DNA from 3 places in the Rhizobium sp. PvP014 genome. Region 1 is predicted to be linked to each of the others. Evidence: predicted binding sites of a transcription regulator. Region 1 holds the regulator's gene; each other region holds the start of a gene.
What was found. Region 1 encodes LexA, which represses DNA repair genes until DNA is damaged. Its sites were predicted from a motif close to TGTTCNNNNTGTGTTCNG; they were not measured.
Positions count from the first base shown of each region.

Region 1 (5,390 bases):
GACCGCAGGGCTGACACGGTATCGCGCGCATCAGCTGTCTCGTGCCAACCTTGTACTCTGCATGCTTCTCTCCGGTTCTGCGCTGGCAGCGCTCGAAACCTGGCGGTGTTCGACGGTCGTGCTCGATTCGCCCGTCACGACGACCATCAGCGGGATTGTCGAACGACGCGAAGCGGATGCACAGCGCCGCTGGCGCTATATCGTGAGGATCGAGCAGACATCTGAGCCCACGCTCGGTCGTCCCCCGCAGCGGGTGTCGCTTCTTGCCAGAAGCCAACACGAACCTGCAGACATCGGAGAGCGCGTTTCCGGCCGTGCCCGTCTGTCGCCACCCTCTGGCCCGGCGCTTCCCGGATTGAACGATTTCGCCTTCTCCTCCTACTTCGATCAAATCGGGGCCGTTGGCTTCTTTTACGGCGCGCCTAGCGTACAACCCGCGATCGATGACCAACCCGGGTTATGGTCGGACATGCAGCGAGGGCTTTTTGCGCTTCGCAGCGCAATCGGCAATCGCATCCGCGATACGGTCAAGGGGGATGCGGGCGCTTTTGCTGCCGCAATCGTGACCGACGAGCGCCGTGCAATTTCCCGTGAGACGACCGAGGCGCTTCGTCTGTCCGGGCTGGCCCATATCGTCGCGATCTCAGGCCTGAACATGGCGCTGGCAGCCGGTATCTTCTTCGTCGGCGTCCGCTCCGTCCTGTCGCTGTTTCCAGGCTTTGCGCAGGCCTATCCGATCAAGAAGTTTGCCGCGTTCGGTGCGCTTGTCATGGCGACCGCCTATTACCTGATTTCCGGGTTCGGGGTTTCCGCCGAGCGGGCCTATATCATGATGGCGGTGATGCTGGTCGCCGTGCTCGTCGATCGACCCTCCATCAGCCTTCGCAACGTCGCCCTTTCGGCAATCATTATCCTCGCCATCTCGCCGTCGGAGATTTTGGGTCCGAGTTTCCAGATGTCGTTTGCGGCAACCGCGGCACTGGTGGCAGGGTTCGCCCTCTGGACGCGATATTTCGCGAAAGGTAGGGAGGATACAAAAGGTAGCAACCGGTGGATAACGGGTGTCGCGGCGACGTTCCATTTCATTGCCGGGATCGTGGTGACGTCGCTGATCGGCAGTACTTCGACGTCGATCTATTCGATCGAGCATTTCCACCATCTGACCACCTACGGCCTCGCGGCCAATCTCGCGGCCATGCCGATCATTTCCTTCGTGGTGATGCCGGCAGGGCTTGTTGGCATGTTGCTGATGCCGTTCGGGCTGGATGCTCCCTTTCTGTTCATCATGGGCGAGGGGCTGCGGATCGTCATTCGCATTGCCGAGATCGTTGCCGCATGGGGCGGCGATATTGCCATCGGCCGGCAGAACCCGCTTTTCCTGCCGCTGGCGACGGCAGGCTTTCTGCTTCTGACGCTGCTGCGCACGCCGCTGAGGCTGACAGGCGCGCTGTTCATGGCGGTGGCTTTGCTCTTTGCGGTCCGCTCAGGCTCGGCGCCGAGGCCTGATATCGTCATATCCGAAGACGGCGCGTCAGTGGGACTGATACAGGATGACAAGATCACCCTCAATCGAACCCGGCCGCCGGGATTTATCTACGATCAATGGCGGCGAGCGCTGGTGCTTGAGACCGGAGAACAACCGCTCGCCTTGCCGGTTCTTGCCTCTTCGGAACCAGCGCGAGGTGCCAGCCTTGCGAAAAGTGATGACAGACGACCTAGACCACATTCGCGACCGGATTTGACGCGCCGGGAAATCGAATATGTCAGGGGCTTTCTTCAAGCATTCACGCCCGGACGATTTGCCTGTCTGCCGAAAATCCTGTGCGCGGCGCAGACTGCTCAGGACATCCGGATCGTCACTGTCGAAGACAACCGATACACCGGTCTTGCCTGCGATTTCGGTCGGATCATCGTCTCGCCCGGCGCACGCTTCGATACTTGCCGCTCCGGCGCCTTGCTTCTCAGCGGGCGGACGTTGCGCCGGACTGGCGCACTGGAAATCACCATTATTCCGAACGCGACAGCGCCAGACATCAAGATTACGGCGGCGATGCGAGACAGCGCACAGACCTCAAGCCGTCCGTGGACCGTCCACCGGTTCTATGACTGGCGAACGCGACAATTCGACTTTGGCATCCCGGAGGCTGTTGCTGCGCATCTCCGGGATAACAGCGTTCTTAATGATAGCGGCGAATAAGGCCGACAAGCTTGCCCTGGACCTTCACCCGGTCGGGCGGGAAGATGCGGGTCTCGTAAGCGGGGTTCGCCGCTTCCAGCGCGATCGATGCACCCTTGCGGCGGAACCGCTTCAGGGTCGCTTCTTCCTCATCGACCAGGGCAACGATGATATCGCCCGGACTTGCGGTGCTGGCATTCTTGATGATGACGGTATCACCATCGAGGATGCCGGCATCGATCATCGAATCGCCCTTCACTTCGAGCGCGTAATGATCGCCGGAACCCAGCATCTCGATCGGAACGGCGATGTCGTGGGTGTTGTTCTGGATCGCGGAGATCGGCACGCCGGCAGCGATTCGACCCATGACCGGGATGTTTGTCGAGAACGGATTGTCCGCCATGACCGGCGCCGGCTTCTGAGCGACGACCGGTTGCGTTTTGCCGAGGCTTCCCTCGATGACACTGGGAGAAAAACCCCGTCGCGGATGAAGGTTCGCCACATAGGCGTCAGGCAGCTTGATCACTTCGAGCGCGCGTGCTCTGTTCGGCAGACGGCGAATAAAGCCACGCTCCTCGAGCGCGGTGATCAGCCTATGGATGCCGGACTTCGATGCAAGGTCGAGAGCGTCCTTCATTTCGTCAAACGACGGCGGCACGCCTGATTCTTTCATCCGCTCGTGGATGAACAGAAGTAACTCCTGTTGCTTGCGTGTCAGCATGGACGGGACCCTCAGAATTGGAAACAAATGCAGAACGGACGCTATATGTTCTATCTGTGTTCCGCAAGCCCCAAATTTTTGCTCAAGAATAGTCTCATTTCAGCGTTCGATCACGTATTCAGTTCGTGCGCAGCACTTGCCGAGTTTCCCGCGATAGCCAATGTTCTGCGGAATAAGACTTTGGGGGTGTTAGTGGGTAACAAGTCAGTCGATCATTTGGTTCTGCCCGTTGCAGATCTGGCGTCAGCGCGGGGGAGGTTGACCGCTCTCGGCTTTACTGTGGCACCTGAAGGTGTTCACCCTTTCGGCACAGCTAATGCCTGCATATTCTTCGCGGATGGCTCGTATCTCGAGCCGCTGGGCATTGTGAACCGTCGGCAAGCCTCGCTTGCGGCAAAACGAGGCAACGTGTTCACCGATCGCGACATCCGCTTCCGCGGCCAGCGGAAAAGGGAAGGTCTATCGGCGGTGGTCGTCGGGACGCAGGATGCAGCGGCCGATCATAGCCGTTTTGTGGACGGGCACATGTCTGCGGGCGAGATGCTTCAATTCTCCCGCCCGATGCAGTTGCCCGATGGTGGGGAGAGCGAAGTCTCATTCCGTCTGGCGTTCGCGGCAGTTCCCGAGGTCGATGACATCTTGCTGTTTTCCTGCCAGCGCATGGCCGCATTACCGGCAGATCGCGGTGGTCTTGATGAGCACGCAAACGCCGTTACAGGCCTTCGAGAGATCGTCTTTTCTGCAGATGACCCGCTGGAGTTTCTTCCGCTTTTCGAAACCGTGTTCGAGACGCAACCCGAGCAAGGGAAAGACGGTCTGCGGATCGAAGCTGCCAATGCCAGCATCCGCATTCAATCCAACGACACGTTCAGCGACGAGTTCCGGTCTTCGATGAAGCCCTTGTTATCGTCGCGCCTCGCTGCGCGCGGGATCATCTTCAAGACCGCCGATCTCGCCGTGACAGAGATCACCCTTGCTGCTAATGACGTCGCATTCATCCGCAGGGATGGCCGCGTGATCGTGTCGGCAGCCCCGGGGCAAGGTGTGGTATTCGGTTTCGAGGAATAGTGAAATGACAGTCTCCGCCAATTCTGAAGTGTCCGTGGGCGAGGGGAGTTCGAAAGTCGTTTTCTCAAACACGGCAAAGCTCTCGCTGATTGCCGGTCCCTGTCAGATGGAAAGCCGTGATCATGCGTTCATGATCGCCGGCACGCTTGTCGAACTCTGCAAGAAGCTCGGCATCGGCCTCGTCTACAAATCCTCCTTCGACAAGGCCAATCGCACGTCGATCTCCGGCAAGCGCGGCATCGGCCTGGACAACGCGATGGCAATCTTTGCCGATCTCAAGAAGGAATACGGCTTTCCGGTTCTGACCGACATCCACACGGAAGAGCAGTGCGGCCTCGTGGCCGACACGATCGATATCCTGCAGATCCCCGCCTTCCTGTCGCGTCAGACCGACTTGCTGGTCGCGGCTGCAAAGACGGGTTGCGCGATCAACGTCAAGAAGGGGCAGTTCCTGGCACCCTGGGACATGAAGAATGTTCAGGCGAAGTTCCTCGAAAGCGGCAATCCCAATGTGATGCTCTGCGAGCGCGGTGCGTCGTTCGGCTACAACACTCTCGTTTCCGACATGCGTTCGCTGCCGATCATGGCGTCGCTCGGAAGCCCTGTTATTTTTGACGCAACCCATTCCGTCCAGCAGCCAGGCGGCCAGGGCGGCTCTTCCGGCGGCCAGCGCGAGTTTGTCGAAACGCTTGCCCGTGCAGCCGTCGCAGTCGGCGTTGCTGGCGTCTTTATCGAAACCCACGAAGACCCTGACAATGCGCCGTCTGACGGCCCGAACATGGTCCACCTGAAGGACATGCCGCGCCTTCTGGAAAAGCTGCTGGCCTTCGACGCCATCGCAAAAGGCTGACGGCGTCGAAAAACCGCCGAATTGACTGGATTGTAATCCGCGTGTCATCGACGATCGCACAATGTCGATGACACGCCTGTTCGCTGAGCCTGCGAATTCAGGCTCGCACATCAACCGAGGAGAGACCCTTGACCGCCATTACCGACATCATCGCTCGCGAAATTCTGGACAGCCGTGGCAATCCGACCGTCGAGGTGGATGTTTATCTGGAAGACGGCTCGATGGGCCGCGCCGCCGTTCCGTCGGGCGCCTCCACGGGCGCGCATGAAGCCGTCGAACTTCGCGATGGTGGCAAGCGCTATGGTGGCAAGGGCGTCGAAAAGGCTGTCGAAGCCGTCAACACCGAGATCTTCGACGCGATCGGCGGCTTCGATGCCGAAAGCCAGATCCACATCGACAAGACCCTGATCGCGCTCGACGGCACCCCGAACAAGTCGCGCCTGGGTGCAAACGCCATTCTCGGCGTCTCGCTTGCCGTTGCCAAGGCCGCAGCCGAATCGTCCGGCCTGCCGCTCTATCGCTATATCGGCGGCGCCTCTGCCCATCTCCTGCCGGTCCCGATGATGAACATCATC
Region 1 covers NZ_JAGIOT010000002.1:839,622-845,011, forward strand. The annotation lists gene J3A65_RS08740 (ComEC/Rec2 family competence protein) at 1-2,197, shown strand, start outside; gene lexA (transcriptional repressor LexA) at 2,178-2,897, opposite strand; gene J3A65_RS08750 (VOC family protein) at 2,925-3,965, shown strand; gene kdsA (3-deoxy-8-phosphooctulonate synthase) at 3,970-4,815, shown strand; gene eno (phosphopyruvate hydratase) at 4,944-5,390, shown strand, end outside.

Region 2 (5,390 bases), 1.7 Mb from region 1:
TTCGGGCGAAAACCGGGCGTTTGACAGGGCGCACAGGCTTTGCCAGTCTCGGTGCCAAGAAACGGAAAGAGGAGACATCATGTCCAATCCATCCATCGTTATCGCAGCCGCAGCACGAACGGCCGTCGGCTCGTTCAATGGCGCATTTGCAAACGTCCCCGCACACGAACTCGGTGGCGCGGTGATCAAGGAGGTGCTGGCGCGCGGTGGCGTGGAGGCGGGTGAAGTGGACGAGGTCATCATTGGCCAGGTCCTTCCTGCCGGCGAGGGACAGAACCCCGCCCGCCAGGCGGCGATGAAGGCCGGGGTGCCGCAGGAGGCGACGGCCTGGGGCGTCAACCAGCTCTGCGGTTCCGGTCTTCGTGCCGTCGCACTCGGCATGCAGCAGATCGCGCTCGGCGATGCCAAAATCATCGTCGCGGGAGGCCAGGAATCCATGTCGATGGCCCCGCATTGCGCACATCTGCGCGGCGGCGTGAAGATGGGTGATTTCAAGATGATCGATACGATGATCAAGGATGGCCTGACCGACGCGTTCTACGGCTATCACATGGGCATCACCGCTGAAAACATCGCCCGCCAGTGGCAGTTGTCGCGCGAGGAACAGGATCAGTTTGCGGTCTCCTCGCAAAACAAAGCGGAGGCAGCGCAGGTTGCTGGCCGCTTCAGGGACGAGATCGTTCCGTTCCTGATCCAGACCCGAAAGGGCGATGTTCGCGTCGAAAACGACGAATACATCCGTGCCGGTGCGACTTTGGAGGGGATGGCGAAGCTTCGGCCGGCCTTCGATAAGGAAGGCACAGTGACTGCCGCCAACGCATCCGGCCTCAACGATGGCGCAGCCGCGGCGTTGCTGATGACGGAGGACGAAGCCGGTCGTCGTGGCATTGCGCCGCTCGCGCGCATCGTCTCCTGGGCCACCGCCGGCGTCGATCCGCAGATCATGGGAACTGGCCCCATCCCGGCTTCGCGTCGCGCGCTGGAAAAAGCCGGTTGGAAAATCGGCGATGTCGACCTGATCGAAGCGAATGAGGCGTTTGCCGCACAGTCCTGCGCGGTCACGCGGGATCTGGGCCTCGATCCGTCGCTCGTCAACGTCAACGGCGGAGCGATCGCCATCGGTCACCCGATCGGTGCGTCGGGTGCGCGAATTCTCAATACGCTGCTGTTCGAAATGAAGCGCCGTGGCGCGAAAAAGGGGCTTGCGACGCTCTGCATCGGGGGTGGTATGGGCGTCGCCATGTGTCTGGAAGCGCTCTAGCACTCGGTGGCAGCTGCCCACGTTATCGGCGTAAGCAGTTCCGTTACGCTGACGGCGGCGACGGTATGAAAGGAAGTTTACATGGCGCGTATCGCGTTGATTTCAGGAGGCACGCGCGGCATCGGGGCTGCGATCAGCACTGCGATGAAAGCGGCAGGCTATTCGGTCGCCGCAAATTTTGCGGGCAATACCGAAAAGGCCGCTGAGTTTCACGCGGCGACGGGCATTCCGGTGTTCCAGTGGGACGTGTCGGATTACGATGCCTGCGTGAAGGGCATCGCTGAAGTCGAAGCGCAGCTCGGGCCTGTCGACGTCCTCGTCAACAATGCCGGCATCACCCGCGACGGCATGTTTCACAAGATCACGCCACAGCAGTGGAAGGAGGTCATCGATACCAACCTGTCCGGGCTGTTCAACATGACCCATCCGGTCTGGCCCGGCATGCGCGAGCGCGGCTTCGGCCGCATCATCAACATCTCCTCGATCAATGGCCAGAGGGGCCAGATGGGGCAGGTGAACTATTCTGCCGCCAAGGCGGGCGATCTCGGCTTCACCAAGGCGCTGGCTCAAGAGGGGGCCTCGAAGAACATCACCGTCAATGCGATCTGCCCCGGCTATATCGGCACCGACATGGTGCGTGCCATCCCGCAAAAGGTGATGGACGAAAAGATCATCCCGCAGATACCTGTCGGACGGTTGGGCGAACCGGAAGAAATCGCCCGCTGCGTGCTGTTTCTGGCCTCTGAAGAAGCCGGATTCATTACCGGCTCGACGCTCAGCGCAAATGGCGGTCAGTATTTCGCCGGGTAAGCGGATACAAAAAAACCGGCGCCCATGGGACGCCGGTTTCTATTCTGCGACTAAACGCAGGACTTAGCGGCAACGCGCTTCGTATGTACGGCCATAACGGTCGCGATAGACGCAGTAACCGTTGCGCTTCTGCGATTCGCCGATAGCAGCGCCAACCAGACCGCCGCCGACAGCGCCGACTGCAGCGCCACCCCAGCTGTTGGTCACAGCGCCACCGATAACGGCGCCCGAAGCAGCACCGATTGCAGTGCCCTTTTCAGTGGATGTGCAGGATGCCAGCATTCCGACGAGAGCGCCGACGAGCAAAACTTTTTTCATGTCACTTTCCTTCCCTTGGTAACGTGCGGCTTCGCCGCTTTTAGATCCTGCCCATCAGCAGGAGGATGATGATAATCAGCACAACGAGGCCGAGACCGCCGGACGGACCATAACCCCAGTTCCGGCTGTGCCCCCAATTCGGCAGCGCGCCGATCAAAAGCAAAATCAGTACGATAAGTAGGATGGTTCCGAGCATAGGCTTGTACTCCGCTGACCTACCGGCTCGACATGTCCGGTTGGGATTGCCGAGAAAACGTAGCATGGGAACTTTTGTTCCACTCACCACTTGCTTGCCCGTGGGGTGTGGTTAACGGGTTACACTTTCGCCATGCGTCGGAAAGCCGGGTAATGTTCGAAACAGATCGGGAACGCTCCGGAATCCGCAATCGTCGCCGATTCGTTCACGTTTGTTCGAACGAAACTGGCTTGCGTATCGTACGCATGTTGATCCTGGAAATCGTGGTCTCGCCTTGTCGAGGACAACATATCGGCTTGCGTTTATCGTCGAGCATGGCCATCTGATACTGCGATTGCGTTTCCGTGGAGGATCGCATCGGCGGATAAGCAGGAACTGGCTTTGCATTCTCAGCCCATGATTCTCAGCGGCCGCGGCGTCACGGCCGTGCTAGGCCCCACCAATACCGGCAAGACCCATTATGCCATCGAGCGCATGGTTGCGCACGGTTCCGGCGTCATCGGTCTGCCCCTTCGCCTGCTTGCACGCGAGGTCTATACACGTGTCGTGGAGAAGGTCGGTTATCACAATGTCGCGCTGATCACGGGCGAGGAAAAGATCACGCCGCATATGGCGCGCTTTTCCGTCTGCACCGTCGAGGCGATGCCGCGCGAGACAAAGGCCGCCTTCGTCGCCATCGACGAGGTACAGCTGGCCGGCGATCTCGAGCGCGGGCACATCTTCACCGACCGCATCCTGCATCTTCGCGGACGCGAGGAGACGTTGCTGCTCGGTGCCGGCACCATGCGGCCGATCCTCGAACGGCTGCTTCCCGGGATCACCGTGGTCGAACGGCCGCGCCTCTCGCAGTTGTTTTATGCCGGTCAGAAAAAGATCACCCGCCTGCCGCAGCGTTCCGCGATCGTCGCCTTCTCTGCGGAAGAGGTCTATGCGATCGCCGAACTGATCCGCCGCCAGCGCGGTGGTGCGGCTGTCGTGCTTGGCGCCTTGAGCCCGCGCACCCGCAATGCACAGGTCGCTCTCTATCAGGAAGGCGATGTGGAATATCTCGTCGCAACCGATGCGATCGGCATGGGCCTCAATCTCGATGTGGATCACGTTGCCTTCGCTCAGGATCGCAAGTTCGACGGCTATCAGTTCCGCAATCTCAATCCGTCCGAAATGGCGCAGATTGCCGGGCGTGCGGGCCGCCACCTGCGTGACGGAACCTTTGGTGTCACCGGGCAGGTCCAGCCGTTCGACGACGAACTGGTCGAGCGGATCGAGGGTCATCATTTCGAGCCGGTGAAAGTGCTGCAGTGGCGCACGAAAAGCGTCGACTATTCCTCGCTTGCCGCTCTGCGTGCCAGTCTCGACCGGCCGCCGACCGTGGCGGGGCTTGCCCGCGCGCTGCCGGCAATCGATATCCAGGCGCTCGACTATCTGTCGCGCTACGCAGAAATCCGCGATACGGCGACAACGCCGGAGCGGGTGGAAAAATTGTGGGAGGCCTGCGCTCTGCCGGACTATCGGCGGATTGCCCCTGCGCAACACGCAGACCTCATTTCGACTCTTTTCTCGGATCTTGTGCGCTTCGGCACGGTGAACGAGCAATTCATGGCAGAACAGGTTCGCCGCGCCGACCGGACCGACGGAGAAATCGACACCCTGTCGGCCCGAATCGCGCAGATCCGTACCTGGACCTATGTTTCGAACCGCCCTGGCTGGCTTGCCGATCCGACACACTGGCAAGAAAAGACACGGGAAATCGAGGATAGGTTGTCGGACGCGTTACATGAACGGTTGACGAAACGCTTTGTTGATCGCAGGACATCTGTGCTCATGAAGCGCCTAAGAGAGAATGCGATGCTGGAAGCTGAAATCAGTGTGAATGGGGATGTCTTCGTCGAAGGCCATCATGTGGGGCAATTGGCTGGATTCCGATTCACGCCTATAGCCGGCACGGAGGGTCCCGATGCGAAGGCCGTCCAGGGTGCCGCGCAAAAGGCGCTTGCGCTGGAGTTCGAGGCACGCGCCGCGCGGCTTTATGCATCCGGCAACAACGACCTTGCTGTCGGCTCGGACGGTTCCGTGCGCTGGCTCGGCGAACCTGTCGGCCGGCTTGCGTCGAGCGACCATATCATGCGCCCGCGCCTGATCCTGCTTGCCGACGAGCAGTTGACCGGCAATGCCCGCGAACACGTCGTTGCGCGCATCGAGCGTTTCGTGAACCATCATATCGCGACCGTGCTGAAGCCGCTGGACGATCTGTCGCGCGCTGAAGACCTGCAGGGTCTCGCCAAGGGCCTGGCCTTCCAGCTGGTCGAAAACCTCGGCGTCATGTTCCGGCGCGATGTTGCCGAAGACGTGAAGACGCTCGATCAGGATGCGCGCGCTTCGATGCGCCGCTACGGCATCCGCTTCGGCGCCTACCATGTGTTCATGCCGGCGCTGCTGAAGCCTGCTCCGGCCGAGCTTATCACGCTTCTCTGGGCGCTGAAGAACGACGGCATCGACAAGCCGGGTTACGGCGATCTCATTCCGGCGCTTGCTGCCGGCCGCACATCGGTCGTCGCGGATCCTGCTTTCGAGCGTACCTTCTACAAGCTCGCCGGTTTCCGCTTCCTCGGCAAGCGTGCCGTTCGTATCGACATTCTCGAGCGTCTGGCCGATCTCATCCGTCCGCTGCTGCAGTGGAAGCCGGGCTCCAGCCCGCGTCCGGAAGGCGCCTATGACGGTCGCCGCTTCGTGACGACGACAGCCATGCTGTCGATCCTCGGCGCAACGCCTGACGATATGGAAGAAATTCTGAAAGGCCTCGGCTAT
Region 2 covers NZ_JAGIOT010000002.1:2,533,935-2,539,324, reverse strand. The annotation lists gene J3A65_RS16910 (acetyl-CoA C-acetyltransferase) at 80-1,261, shown strand; gene J3A65_RS16905 (beta-ketoacyl-ACP reductase) at 1,343-2,071, shown strand; gene J3A65_RS16900 (YMGG-like glycine zipper-containing protein) at 2,135-2,389, opposite strand; gene J3A65_RS16895 (DUF3309 family protein) at 2,430-2,585, opposite strand; gene J3A65_RS16890 (helicase-related protein) at 2,961-5,390, shown strand, end outside.
Region 2: J3A65_RS16890 (helicase-related protein) is a predicted target of LexA. The motif match lies at 2,743-2,760, and genes of this name have one in related genera.

Region 3 (5,390 bases), 2.3 Mb from region 1:
TGAAGGTCGGCGCGAAGGCCCTGACGGCGGCCCGCATGGCGGTCCACGCGCTGCGATGATGCAGGATGTCATGTTCGTTCGCCTTCTCAAGCAGGCGGATACGAACAAGGACGGCAAGATTTCCAAGGAAGAGCTGACCGCTCGCCAGGAAGCGCTTTTCGCCGAGATCGACCTCAACAAGGACGGGTCCATCACCCGCGGTGAAATGGTTGATTTCCGTGACAACAAGATGGCCGAGTTCCGCAAGAACAACCCGCCGCCGACGCCTGAAGAGGCTGAGGACGAAGGCCCGGATGCAGACGGCCCGATGGCAGAAGGACCCGAGGGTGAAGGCCCTAAGGCTGAGGGCCCCAAGGCTGACGGACCACGTGCCGACCGCGAACAGGCCCGTGACCGCCACCACGACCGGCATGAGCGCAGGGAAGCCCGCAGGGACCGCGGTCCAAGGGGTGGACCAGACGGCGGCATGATGGGTCCTGCCATGTTCCGCATGATCGACGAGAACCGCGATCGCAAGATCAGCAAGGAAGAGGCAGCCGCAGCCACCGAAAAGCTGTTCGCCCGCATGGACACCAACAACGACGGACAGATCACGATCGACGACCTGCCGGACCGCCCCCTCTAGTTCTACGCCCCCCTGAACTAGACCGGTAGTCGTCTGATGGACCCGCCTTCCCTTCCGGGAGGCGGGTCCAGTCGTTTCAACTGTCCGAAACTTGTCAGAGCCGCGCGTCGACCGCCGATGCCTCAGGGATAGACGGCTGAGCGCCTCTTTCGAGGCAGGCGAGCGAGCCCGCAACGGCTGCGCGCCGCAGGGCATCTGCAAAGCCAATTCCCTGATCGAGACTTGCAGCCAGATAGCCGCAGAACGTATCGCCGGCACCGACCGTGTCGACAGGCTCGATCTTCAGGCCCTTGGCCGACAGGATTTCACCATCCAGTATGGCGACGACACCTTCGCCACCGAGCGTGACCACGAAAGTCTGACCAGTCTCACTGTGAAGGCGGCGCAAAACATCTTCGCGCGTCTTGGCGTCGCTGATCGTGCAGCCCGCGAGAAGGTCGAATTCGGTCTCGTTGGCGACGACGATATCGGCAAGGCCGGATAGTCGCACCGCATCAGCCGTCAGCGGCGCGGTGTTGATCATCGTCCGGATGCCTTTCGCCTTTGCTGCGCGTAGAGCCGCCTCAACGGCTGCCGGCGGGATCTCGAGCTGCAGCATCAATGTGTCGGATGCAGCCATGGCGTCCACCGCGAGCTCTGCCTGTGCCTCGCCAATCGTTCCGTTGGCACCGGGCACTACCGCGATCATGTTCTCGCCGCTGTCATCGCCGACCAGGATCAGAGCTGTGCCGGTCGAAATATTTGTCCGCGTGACCGCTGAAAGATCGGTTCCGGATGCCTGGAGCAGCGCCAGCGCCGGGTCTGCAAAACCGTCGTTTCCGACCGCGCCGACCATGCGCACGTCGCTGCCTGCGCGGCGCGCGGCCAGCGCCTGGTTCGCACCCTTGCCGCCGGAGGCCGTCGCAAAGGTCGAACCCACAACCGTTTCGCCCGGCCCCGGCAACCGCTCTGTCGTTGCGATAAGATCCATGTTGATGGAGCCGAAGACGATGATCATGCTGTGCCTGCCTGTTTTGTGAAACGCGGCGCGACACTGCCCGAGAGGATCAGTCCTCGTCAACTACCCTCAGACGCAGCGATCCCGTCCGGCTCTCGACCGCACCGGATGCCGGAGCTGCGGGGCTTGGTCCAGTCTGGGGTATCGGGGCGGCCACTGGTGCTTCCAGTTCGAGCGCTTCGATCCTTGCACCGCGCCGGCCGAGCTTTTCGGTTGACGTCACGATCTGCTCGACATCCTTCTGGGCTGCGAAGAAATGCGATTGCAGCTTGCGCGTCCGCTCGTCCAGCCGGCCGAGGTCTTCCATCAGCAAGGCTACCTCGCCCTGGATCAGATGCGCCTGTTCGCGCATCCGCTGATCCTTCAGCACGGCCTGGATGACCTGGATCGACAGCATCAGCAGCGACGGCGAGACGATGACGATCCTCGCGCGCTGCGCCTTCTGAATCACGCCCTCGAAATGCTCATGGATCTCGGCAAAAATCGATTCGGACGGCACGAAGAGAAAGGCGGTGTCCTGCGTTTCTCCGGCGATCAGGTATTTCTCCGAGACATCGCGGATATGGACTTCCATGTCGCGACGGAATTGCTGGGATGCGGCACGGCGTGCTTCGGGAGCAGCCGCTTCGCGAAACGCATTCCATGCCTCCAACGGAAATTTTGCGTCGATGACCAGCGGTGGCAAGCCGTTCGGCATGCGGATCACGCAATCCGGTCTCGACCCGTTCGACAACGTCTTCTGGAATTCGAAGGCACCCATCGGCAGGCCGTCGGAAACGATCGCTTCCATCCGGCCCTGGCCGAAGGCGCCGCGCGTCTGCTTGTTGGAGAGGATCGCCTGCAGCCCCACGACATCCTTGGCAAGGCTCTGGATATTGTTCTGGGCAGCGTCGATGACGGCCAGACGCTCCTGCAACTGGCGCAGGTTGTCATGGGTGGATCTGGTCTGTTCGGTAATGGTTGCGCCGATCCGGTGGGTCATGCCATCGAGCCGCTGGCCGACGACCTGGCTGAGTTCGACCTGGCGCGCGGCAAGCGTTTCGCCCATCGCCGAAAGCCTGCCCTGCATTTCCCCCTGCATCCGCATCAACTCGCCCATGCGGGCCTCTGCGTCTTCCGCCTGACGACCGCTGCCTCCGGAAAGGCGCATGAGAAAAAGCATCAGAAGCATGCCGAAAACGCAGGAAGCGGCCATCAGCACCATCGGGTGCTGGCTCTCCAGAAAACGGGAAATCTCGGGGAACAGGTCATTCATGGCGGCAAGCTAGCAGAAAACCGCGGATTGGAAAGATCAAAACGGGAACATTGATCGAAAACGGCGATCCGGGGCTGTTCCATCGGCGAAAAAGATAGGTTATGGGATCGCCATGACGATCAAGCCGCTTATCATTCTCCCCGATCCGCTCCTGCGTCAGGTGTCCAAGCCTTTCGAACGGGTGGACGATGCTCTTTTGAAGCTCGCGGACGACATGCTGGAAACCATGTACGACGCTCCGGGCATCGGCCTTGCCGGGATCCAGATCGGCGTTGCCCGCCGCATTCTCGTGGTCGACGTGTCGCGCGAGGAGGACGAGAAGAACCCGATCGTCGTGATCAATCCGGAGATTATCCGCTCATCGGACGAGCGATCGGTGTATGAGGAAGGCTGCCTTTCCATCCCGGAATACTATGCCGAGGTGGAGCGCCCGGCCTCCGTGACGGTCAAGCATATCGGTCGCGACGGCAAGGAACACGTGATCGAGGCCGATGGCCTGCTCGCCACCTGCCTTCAGCACGAGATCGACCATCTGGACGGCGTGCTGTTCATCGACCATATATCGCGGCTGAAGCGCGAAATGGTGGTCAAGAGGTTCACCAAGGCTGCCAAGGCGAAGGCGGTCTAGCGATCGCTTGCAGGCACTCTCGGTTTGAAGGCGCGTTCCTTGCGGGCGCGAAAAGGTCCATGTCTCTTCGCATCATCTTCATGGGCACGCCGGAATTTTCCGTGCCGACACTGCAGAACCTGAAGCAGGCAGGCCACGAGATCGTCGCGGTCTATAGCCAGCCGCCGCGTCCCGGCGGGCGCCGGGGGCTGGATCTCGTCAAGTCGCCCGTGCACCAGGCCGCAGAACTGCTCGGCATTCCGGTCCTGACGCCGCTTAATTTCAAAAGCGAGGAAGACCGCGAGACCTTCAGGTCCTTCAAGGCGGATGTCGCCGTGGTCGTCGCTTACGGCCTGCTTCTGCCCGAGGCGATCCTGACCGGCACCCGGCTTGGCTGCTACAACGGCCACGCTTCGCTGCTGCCGCGATGGCGCGGAGCTGCCCCGATCCAGCGCGCCATCATGGCTGGCGACGACAAGACCGGGATGATGGTGATGCAGATGGAAAAGGGCCTCGATACCGGTGCGGTGGCACTCACCCGGGAAATCGAGATCGGCGAGGCCATGACCGCTGGCGAGTTGCACGACCGGCTGATGCTGACGGGCGCCCGCGCCATTGTCGAGGCGATGGAGAAGCTAGAAGCCGGCGACCTGCCGCTGACACCGCAATCTGAGGACGGCGTGCTTTACGCATCGAAGATCGACAAGGGCGAGACGCGCATCGATTTCTCAAGGTCTGCGCGCGACGTTCACAACCATATCCGCGGGCTTTCCCCGTTTCCGGGCGCCTGGTTCGAGGCCGAGATCAACGGAAAGCCGGAACGCATCAAGGTTCTCTCGTCCGCGATCGGCGCTGGACAAGGAGACGCCGGCACGGTGCTGGACGACCACCTGACGATCGCCTGCGGTGATGGCGCCGTTTGCCTGACGCGACTGCAGAAGGCCGGCGGCAAGCCGCTCGATGCCGCCGATTTCCTGCGTGGCACGGCGATCACGGCCGGAATGCGGGTGGCCTGATGCCGCGTTACAAGATGATCGTCGAATATGACGGCACGTCCTATGTGGGCTGGCAGATGCAGGACAACGGTCATTCGGTACAGGCCGCGATGCAGAAGGCGATCCTGAAGCTGACCGGCGAGACCGTATCGGTCCGTGGTGCGGGGCGGACCGATTCCGGCGTGCATGCCTGGGGCCAGACGGTTCATACGGATCTTTCCCGCGAGTGGGTTCCCTACAAGCTGCGCAACGCCGTCAACGCTTATCTGATGACGGCATCGGAAAAGGTCTCGGTCATCGATGTCAGCCTCGTCGATGAAACCTTCGATGCGCGGTTCTCGGCCATCAAGCGGCACTATCTCTACCGCATTCTCAACCGGCCTTCGCCCCTGGCGCTCGAGGCGAACCGGGCCTGGTGGGTGTCAAAACCTCTCGACCACGAGGCGATGCATGCCGCGGCCCAGATGCTGGTCGGGCATCATGATTTTACCACCTTCCGCTCCACCCACTGTCAGGCGCATAGCCCGGTGCGGACGCTCGACCGGCTGGACGTGACGCGGTCAGGCGATCTGATCGAAATCCGCGCCTCTGCCCAGAGCTTCCTGCACAACCAGATCCGCTCGTTTGCGGGAACGCTGAAGATCGCCGGACAAGGCAAGGTTACACCCGAGGACGTTAGGGCAGCGCTCGAGGCACGCGACCGGAAGCAGTGCGGCCCGGTGGCCCCGCCGGATGGTCTCTACTTCATGAAGGTGGATTATCCTGACGACCGTCAGGACGGATAGACGCCCAGGAACCGCTGCAGCACCTCGGACAGAAGCATGTCCGGCACGATCAGCACCATCACCACCGCAGTCACCAGCAGCGGCTGCGGGCCGCAAAGCATGCGCATCACTCGCGTCAGCGCGACG
Region 3 covers NZ_JAGIOT010000002.1:3,167,119-3,172,508, reverse strand. The annotation lists gene J3A65_RS19920 (EF-hand domain-containing protein) at 1-625, shown strand, start outside; gene J3A65_RS19915 (ribokinase) at 720-1,622, opposite strand; gene rmuC (DNA recombination protein RmuC) at 1,672-2,784, opposite strand; gene def (peptide deformylase) at 2,990-3,505, shown strand; gene fmt (methionyl-tRNA formyltransferase) at 3,565-4,500, shown strand; gene truA (tRNA pseudouridine(38-40) synthase TruA) at 4,500-5,264, shown strand; gene J3A65_RS19890 (hypothetical protein) at 5,252-5,390, opposite strand, start outside.
Region 3: def (peptide deformylase) is a predicted target of LexA. The motif match lies at 2,910-2,927, and genes of this name have one in related genera.